Regions from separate parts of the Marinihelvus fidelis genome, predicted to be linked through region 2. Evidence: predicted binding sites of a transcription regulator. Region 2 holds the regulator's gene; the other holds the start of a gene.
The links. Region 2 encodes sigma-54, which starts transcription at its own class of promoters, with help from an activator protein. Its sites were predicted from a motif close to TGGCANGNTNCNTGCTT; they were not measured.

Region 1: a site for sigma-54 is predicted at 952-968, ahead of F3N42_RS14550 (pilin). Genes of this name have one in related genera too.

Annotation. Positions count from the first base shown of each region.
Region 1 is NZ_VYXP01000012.1:46,655-51,183, reverse strand. Features, by position in the region: gene egtB (ergothioneine biosynthesis protein EgtB) at 1-839, shown strand, start outside; gene F3N42_RS14550 (pilin) at 1,065-1,526, shown strand; gene pilB (type IV-A pilus assembly ATPase PilB) at 1,696-3,408, shown strand; gene F3N42_RS14540 (type II secretion system F family protein) at 3,412-4,529, shown strand, end outside.
Region 2 is NZ_VYXP01000002.1:461,910-466,438, forward strand. Features, by position in the region: gene lptA (lipopolysaccharide transport periplasmic protein LptA) at 1-309, shown strand, start outside; gene lptB (LPS export ABC transporter ATP-binding protein) at 311-1,030, shown strand; gene F3N42_RS03470 (RNA polymerase factor sigma-54) at 1,048-2,508, shown strand; gene hpf (ribosome hibernation-promoting factor, HPF/YfiA family) at 2,674-3,000, shown strand; gene ptsN (PTS IIA-like nitrogen regulatory protein PtsN) at 3,040-3,495, shown strand; gene hprK (HPr(Ser) kinase/phosphatase) at 3,506-4,468, shown strand; gene rapZ (RNase adapter RapZ) at 4,470-4,529, shown strand, end outside.

The DNA.
Region 1 (4,529 bases), on a different contig from region 2:
TGACCCAGGCCAGCCAGGAGCAGATGAAGGCCATCGCCCCCCTGGTCACCCTGGGGATCCACCACGAGCAGCAACACCAGGAACTGCTGCTGACGGATATCAAGCATGGGCTGTGGCAAAACCCCACCTGGCCCGCGATGTTCAACCACGACGCCCCCGCCCCGGCAGCACCGACAAAGGACGACACCACCAACGCCTGGCAAACCCTGCCCGAAGGCCAGTACACCATCGGCCACCAGGGCGAAGGCTTCGCCTTCGACAACGAGGGCCCGGCGCACACGGTGCATTTACAGGCGGCCCAACTGGCCACCCACCCCGTGACCAACCACGAGTGGCTGCAGTTCATGGAAGACGGCGGCTACAACAACGCGCTGCTCTGGCTCTCCGACGGCTGGGCCTGGCGCCAGCAACACGGCATCACCACCCCCCTGTACTGGCGCAAGGCGGAAGACGGCCAATGGCGCCACTTCACCCTGCGCGGCGACCAGCCCCTGCCAGGGGCAGAACCCGTCACCCACATCAGCTACTACGAGGCCGACGCCTACGCCCGCTGGCAGGGCAAGCGCCTGCCCACCGAATTCGAATGGGAAGCCACCCGACCCAAAAACGTCACCAACTGGGAATGGACCGCCAGCGCCTACGCACCCTACCCCGGCTACCAGCCCAGCAAAGGCGCCGTCGGCGAATACAACGGCAAATTCATGATCAACCAGATGGTGCTGAAAGGAAAAAGCGGCGCCACCGCCCCCAACCACAGCCGCCCCAGCTACCGAAACTTCTTCTACCCGGATGCCCGATGGCAGTTCACCGGCCTGCGCCTGGCCCAAACCCCGACATAACGCGCAAAAAGGTGACAATTTTCGTCACATCCTGACATTCCACCGTCATTTCAAGCCTAAATCCAGCATAAAATCGCCCCCAACCCCCTGTTTTTTCAACCAATGAAAAACTTGGCACACTCCCTGCATTTATACAACCCGCATCCCAATGAATCATCTAGGGGCATCCCGGTGACTTGAATGTAATCAGGCACCGAATATCATCACCATTGGAGGGTAGAGAAAGTGACTAAGCAAATTCAAAAGGGTTTCACCCTTATCGAACTGATGATCGTGATCGCGATCGTCGCCATCCTGGTCGCGCTGGCCGTGCCGGCTTACCAGGACTACACCATCCGCGCTAAGGTCGGCGAGTGCATCAATCAGGCAGCACCGGCTAAATTGGCCGTTTCCGAGTACTTCCAGTCAGAAGGCAACTTCGCTGGCTCTGAAGCTGCCTACGGTTTCGACACCGCGAACAGCGAAAGCCAGTACTGCAACGACCTGGTAATTACTCCGGGGACTGGTCGAATCACCGTTCAGTCAACTAACACTGGTGCTGACGTTGACCCGGGCGCCTTCCTGACACCCGAAGACGCGTCAGGTGCCGCTTACAACCCGACGTCAATGTCCGGCCCGATCAACTGGGACTGCACGACGAACGGCACGGGCGCGCTGCGTCACCTGCCGGCTACCTGCCGCCAGTAAGTTTATGCCGAATTGGCGTGACCTATAACTTACGGTCATCGTCAGGCTAAACTCTAAAAGCCCCTTGCGATCGCAAGGGGCTTTTTAGTTTCTGATATTCATTTACGCATTGCATTGAGGTAATGATGTTCCGATATAATGATGGAAAGGGGAGTGGAGAGCGCCGCGCATGAATTCGGAACTCAAGGTGTCCAGCCAGTTACGTGGTTTTGCCAGACGTCTGGTCGCAGAAGGCCTGATGGAAGAGCAGGAGGCGCTCTCAGCTTGCGATGGCGCAAGCAAGAATGGCACAACCGTTTTAGCTTGGCTAAGCCAACAACAAAGTTTAGACCCCAGTACGCTGGCCCAGGCGGCTTCAGTTGAGTATGGCGTGCCACTACTTGATGTCTCTTCACTAGATCTTGGTCAAACACCTACCAGCCTGGTCAGTGAAAGCCTGATACTCAAACACAAAGCATTGCCACTTTATCTACGTGGGAATTCAATATTCGTTGCTCTGTCCGACCCGACCGATCACACGATCATCGATGAGATTTCTTTTAGTTCCGGCTTTCACGTAGAGCCGATATTGGTCGCGGCAGACCAGTTAGACAAAGCTATCGAACGTGCTCTTGCAGTCGCGGAAGAGGAATTTGACGATTTCGACTCCGAAGAAGGTTTTGAGGACCTCGGATTTCAGATCGACGAGGACACCGATGAAATTGATCTAGAAAATGCGATTGACGAAACCCCTGTCGTTCGATTCATCAACAAGGTCCTTCTTGATGCTATTCGAAAGGGCGCATCGGATATTCATTTCGAACCTTACGAGTCTAAGTACCGTATTCGGTACAGGCTTGATGGCGTTCTGAAGTCCATAGCCAGCCCACCGGTCCAAATGGCCCGTCGATTGACGGCAAGACTTAAGGTCATGGCCGGCCTGGATATCGCGGAAAAGCGAGTTCCCCAAGATGGCCGAATCAAGCTTAATATTACTCGGACACGGAGTATCGATTTTCGCGTTAGCACTTGCCCAACCTTGTTCGGCGAGAAAGTCGTTCTGCGAATTCTAGACTCAGCTTCAACAAACTTGGGCATCGAAGGGCTCGGGTTTGAGCCCACCCAGCATGATATTTACCTGGAGTCCGTCAAGAAGCCCTACGGGATGATCTTGGTGACCGGGCCCACGGGCTCAGGTAAGACCGTAACGCTTTATACGGCCCTGAACCTCCTGAACGATGAGGGGAGGAATATTTCGACGGTTGAAGACCCCGTTGAAATTCGTGTGCATGGGATTAACCAGGTTCAACAGAATGCCAAACAGGGCATGACATTTGCCCGGGCGCTGCGCTCATTTCTCCGCCAAGACCCAGATGTCATCATGGTGGGTGAGATTCGTGACCTCGAGACGGCAGAAATCGGTATCAAAGCAGCCCAAACCGGTCACTTAGTATTGTCCACACTTCACACGAATGACGCTCCGCAGTCGATTACGCGATTGATGAACATGGGTGTACCCAGTTACAACATCACCTCGGCAGTCAATCTTGTTATTGCCCAAAGACTCATCAGGACCCTGCACAAATGTAAGCAGCGTGACGAACTGCCAGAAGAGGCGATGATCCGAGCCGGCTTTGACAGCGAGAACCTGGACGAAGTAAATCTCTATAAACCCGTTGGTTGCTCAGAATGCAACGAGGGCTACCGTGGACGAAGCGGTGTTTTTCAGGTGATGCCGTTATCTGAAGAGATTCAACAAATCGTATTGGAAGAAGGCAGTGCGCTAAAAATCGCCAAAGAAGCCGCCAAGGAAGGTGTGCTTGACCTGCGACAAGCGGCACTGCTTAAAGTTGCTCGAGGTGTAACCGACCTCATCGAAATCAACCGTGTAACCAAGGATTAGGTCATGGCTACCGTTCAAGCAGAAAACACCATTTTTCTTTGGGAAGGAAGAGATAAACGTGGCGTCAAACTGAAAGGTCAGCAAGTCGCCCCCACCCCTAACCTCGTAAGAGCAGAGTTGCGCCGGCAGGGCATTAGCCCCATAAGGGTACGCAAGAAGCCGAAACCACTTTTTGGTGCGGCGGGCCGAAGAATTTCGTCCAAGGAAATTACAAACTTTAGCCGCCAACTTGCGACCATGCTCAAATCGGGCGTGCCGCTTGTTACTGGATTTCAGATCATTGCAGGTGGTACAAAAAACCCTCGAATGCGCGCCATGCTCGATAAAATCCGGGCGGATGTAGAATCTGGCGGCAGTCTGCATGAAGCGCTAAGCGCCCACCCGATTCAATTCGATGAACTCTATACCAACCTTGTCAAAGCGGGTGAAAGCGCAGGTGTTCTTGACACGATTCTCGATGAAATTGCTTCATACAAGGAGCGAATCGAAAGCATCAAGGGAAAAATTAAAAAAGCACTTTTTTACCCCATCGCCGTTGTTGCGGTTGCCATTATCGTTTCCGCTATTCTTCTCGTTTATGTCATTCCACAGTTCGAATCCATTTTCCAGAACTTCGGTGCTGACTTGCCTGCATTCACCCGAATGGTGATCAACGCCAGCGAGTTTCTACGAAGCAAAGGATTGTTTTTAATTATCTTCCTTGTTCTGTCCATTACCGCTATCGTAATGGCCAAGAAGCGGTCAACTTCATTCGCACACTGGATTGACAAGGTCAGCCTCAAAATTCCAATTATCGGTGGAATTCTTAGACAGGCGGCGATTGCTCGGTTTTGCAGAACCCTGGCCATTACGTTTGCGGCCGGCGTTCCCTTGGTTGAAGCCTTGGGCATTGTTTCCGGCGCAACAGGCAACCAGGTTTATAACGACGCGGCAGCACGTATTCGTGAGGACGTAGCCGTTGGTCACCAACTTCAACTCGCCATGCAGCAAACTGATGTCTTCCCAAACATGGTCATCCAGATGGCAGCCATTGGTGAGGAGGCTGGCTCGCTTGATGAAATGTTGATCAAAGTCGCAGAGGCTTACGAAGAAGAAGTAAACAATGCCGTTGATGCACTGAG
Region 2 (4,529 bases):
ACGCTGCAGGGCCAGCCGGCCGTGCTTGAACAGGAAATCGAGGAACAGGGCCTGGTGCGCGCCGAGGCCCGGACCATCACCTACCAGGTGGGTGACGGCCTGGTGAACCTGAATGGCGAGGCCGACGTGACTCACCCGCAATACCACATTACCGGCGACGCACTGACCTACGACCTGAACAAGCAGCACTTCCAGGGCGTGGGCGGCGATACCGGCGATGGTCGCATCCGCATTCGCATGGACCCGGAAGTGGCCGACGAGGCCGCGGCCTCACCGGCGACCCCGGACGACGGGAACGACGGCCACTGACGTGCTGGTTACCGAGAGCCTGCACAAGTCGTACCGCAAGCGCGAAGTCGTCCGCGGCGTCAGCATGCGCGTCGAACCGGGCAAGGTGGTCGGGCTGCTGGGCCCCAACGGCGCCGGCAAGACCACCTGCTTCTACATGATTGTCGGCCTGATCCCGGCCAGTCACGGCAGCATCAAGGTCGACGACATCGATATCACGCACGAGCCGGTCAACGTCCGTGCACACCTGGGCGTTGGCTACCTGCCGCAGGAAGCCTCGATCTTCCGCAAGATGTCGGTGCGCGACAACGTGCTGTCGATCCTGGAGATGCGCCCCGACCTGGACGCCGAGGCCCGCGAGGACCAGTTGCAGTCGCTGCTGGAAGAACTGGGCGTGGCGCACCTGTCCGAGCAATCCGGCATCAGCCTGTCGGGCGGCGAGCGGCGGCGGGTGGAAATCGCCCGGGCACTGGCCACGCGGCCGCGCTTTATCCTGCTGGACGAGCCGTTCGCCGGCGTCGACCCCATTTCCGTGGGCGAGATCCAGAACATCGTCGAGCACCTGACCGACCGCGGCATCGGCGTGCTGATCACCGACCACAACGTCCGTGAGACCCTGGGCATCTGCGACCATGCCTACATTCTCAACGAGGGCCGGATCCTGGCCGAGGGCGCGCCGGACGTGGTGCTGGACAACGAAGACGTGCGCAACGTCTACCTGGGCCAGGCCTTCCGGCTGTAGGCGGGGTACGAAGCGTCATGGTCGATCATTCACTGCAATTACGCCTGAGCCAGAAGCTGGCGCTGGCGCCGCAGTTGCAACAGGCCATCCGCCTGCTGCAACTCACCCGTATCGAGCTGCGCGAACACCTGCAGGCCACCGTCGAGGCCAACCCGCTGCTGGACTTCGACGAGCCGGGTGGCGAGGCCGCGGCCGACAGCGCGGACGACTGGGACACGCCCTCCCAGGGTGAAGACAGCAGCGCCGCGGCCGATGACCCCTACGGCGACTACGACGACCAGTGGGGCGAAGACATGGGCGGCGGCGAACAGTGGGCCGAGGCCGGCTTCAGCGTCGAGCGCGAGAACCAGATCGCCGACGAGTCCGGCGATTCGCTGCGCGACCACCTGATGTTCCAGGTCGAGCTGGGCCAGTTCAATGACCGCGACGCCGCCATCGCCACCGCGATCATCTTCGCGCTCGATGAAGACGGCTACCTGCTCGACAGCATCGACGATATCCGCGACTCCCTGCTGCCCGACCTGGAAACCGACGAGGCCGAGATCCGCGCGGTCATGCGCCGCGTCCAGCGCATGGAGCCCGTCGGCGTGGCCACCAATGGCCCGGCCGAATGCATCCGCGTGCAGCTGGCCGTGCTGCCGGCCTCGACGCCCGGCCGCGACCTGGCCCAGCGCGTGGCGCGGGACTACATCGACCTGGTGGCCGACGCCGAGCTCGAACGCCTGAAGCGCGAAACCGGTGCCGGTGACGACGACCTCGAAACCGCGCTGGACCTGATCCGTTCGCTGGAGCCCCGCCCCGGCGCGCGCTACGACAACCGCCAGCAGGAATACCTGGTGCCGGATGTCTACACCCGCCAGGTCGAGGGCCGCTGGGTCACCTACCTGAGCCCGGACAACGACCCGCGCCTGAAGCTCAACACCTACTACGTCCAGCTGCTGCGCCAGTCCGGCGGCGAGGACCGCAAGTACCTGCAGGGCCGCCTGCAGGAAGCACGCTGGCTGCTGTCCAGCCTGGAGCTGCGCAACCGCACGCTGATGAACGTGTCGCAGGCCATCGTCGACCACCAGTCCGGCTTCATGGACGACGGCGATATCGCGATGAAGCCGCTAATCCTGAAAGACATTGCCGAGCAGGTTGGCGTGCACGAATCCACGGTGTCGCGCGCCACCACCCGCAAGTACATTTTCACGCCACGCGGCCTGTTCGAGCTGAAGTACTTCTTCTCCAGCCACGTGCGCACGCTCGACGGCGGTGACATCAGCGCCATCGCGGTCAAGGCCCATATCCAGTCACTGGTCGAGGCAGAGCCCGCCAGCAAACCGCTCAGTGACCAGGAACTGTCCCGTTTATTGCGCGAAGCCGGCATCCGCGCGGCCCGCAGGACCGTGGCCAAGTACCGGGAATCCCTGGGTATCGGCTCAAGCAGCGAGCGGCGCCGTGCCTACCGTCGACTGGCCGCGCGCGCGGTGGACTAGGAAAGCGGCGTCGCCGGGTATAGAATCTGCTCATGACAGTTTCTTTGCGAAGCCGCCCGCCGCGAACCCTGTGCGGACTCTACGGACGGTTCGAACTCCAGAGTTGACCCTGAAGCTGGCCCCAGCGGGCCGGTCCCTTTCCATCTCGAAACCAGGAGAAGGAAAATGCAATTGACGATTACCGGACACCACGTCGAAGTCACCCCCGCCTTGCGCGCCTATGTCACCGAGAAAATGCAGCGCCTGTCGCGGCATTTCGACAAGGTCGTGACCGTTGATGTGATCCTGAACGTTGAGAAACACACGCAGCTGGCGGAAGCCACCGTCAACGCGGGCGGACGTACGCTGTTCGCCAATGACAACGCAGACGACATGTATGCCGCGATCGACGGCCTGGCCGACAAGATCGACCGCCAGGTGCGGCGCCTGAAAGATCGCCTGCGCGACCACCACCACGAAAAGCCTGATTACCAGGCGGCCGAGAACATCTGACCCGCGCCTGAAAAGACCGGTTACCGAGAATCAAACCCCATGCTTGTCGACGACCTGATCAGCCCGGACAGCGTACTTCCCGCCGTCCGCACCAGTAGCAAGAAACGCCTGCTGGAAGTCATCAGCAACGCGCTGGCCAACGAAGACGAAGGCCTGAGTTCGCGGGAAATCTTTGAAAGCCTGTGTGCCCGGGAACGCCTGGGCAGCACCGGGCTGGGCAATGGCGTCGCCATCCCGCACGGCCGCGTCAGCGGTTCGTCCAGGGTCCAGGCGGTGTTTATCCGCCTGGCGCGGCCACTGGCCTTCGATGCCGTCGATGGCAAACCCGTCGACCTGCTGTTCGCGCTGGCGGTGCCGGAACACTGCACCAGTGACCACCTGAAGCTGCTGGCCGAGATCGCCGAGAAATTCAGCGACCAGGAACTGCTGGAACGCCTGCGTAACACCGAAGACGCCACCGAGCTCGCGCAGCTCCTGTCACGAACCCGGCACTGACCGCGGAACGGTGACCCGCACGCTCACAGCCCAGGACCTGTTCGACAAGCTCAGGCAGCGGCTGGACCTGCACTGGGTGACCCAGCCGGGCGATCACGACGCCGCGGTGCTTTCCGACCGCGACATGTCGGCCCGCCCGGCACTGGCCGGCTACCTGAACCTGATTCACCCGAACCGGGTGCAGGTGCTGGGCGTTGAGGAACTCGACTACCTGGCCTCGCTGCCCGCAGACAGCCGCGGCGATACCATCGCCGCGATCTTCAGGCCCGACCTGCTGGCCATTGTCGTGGGCGGCGCCCATGACATCCCCAATGACCTGGCCGAGGCCGCCGCGCAGGCCGGCAAACCCCTGCTGGCGTCGGGCAAGTCCAGTTACGAGCTGGTGAATTTCCTGCAGTACCACATCTCACGAGTCCTGGCCCGCCGCTGCACCATGCACGGCGTGTTCATGGAGGTGTTCACAATCGGCGTGCTGATCTCGGGCGATGCCGGCAGCGGCAAGAGCGAACTGGCGCTGGAACTGCTCAACCGCGGGCACCGGCTGATTGCCGACGACGCGCCCGAGTTCACGCAGATTTCGCCGGAAATCATCGATGGCTCCTGCCCGGAGGTCATCCAGGACTGCCTGGAGGTACGCGGACTGGGCGTGCTCAACGTGCGGGAGATGTTCGGCGACGCCACCATCAAGCTGAACAAGTTCCTGCGCCTGATTATCCACCTGAAGATTCCCGAAGACGCCAGCCGCCCGCCCGAGGTGGACCGCCTTCGCGGTGACGCGACCACGCGCCGGGTGCTGGACCTGGACATCCCGCAGATCACCCTGCCCGTTCTGGCCGGCCGCAACATGGCCGTCATCGCCGAGGCCGCGGTGCGTGATTTCATGCTGCGGATGAAGGGCTACGACGCTACGGCGGCCTTTATCGAGCGCCATTCGCGTATCCTGCGTGGGCAGCTATCGCCCTGGGAGGAATGAGGTGAACACCGAGGCGCAACCACAGATCGTCATCGTCAGCGGCCTCTCGGGCGCCGGCAAA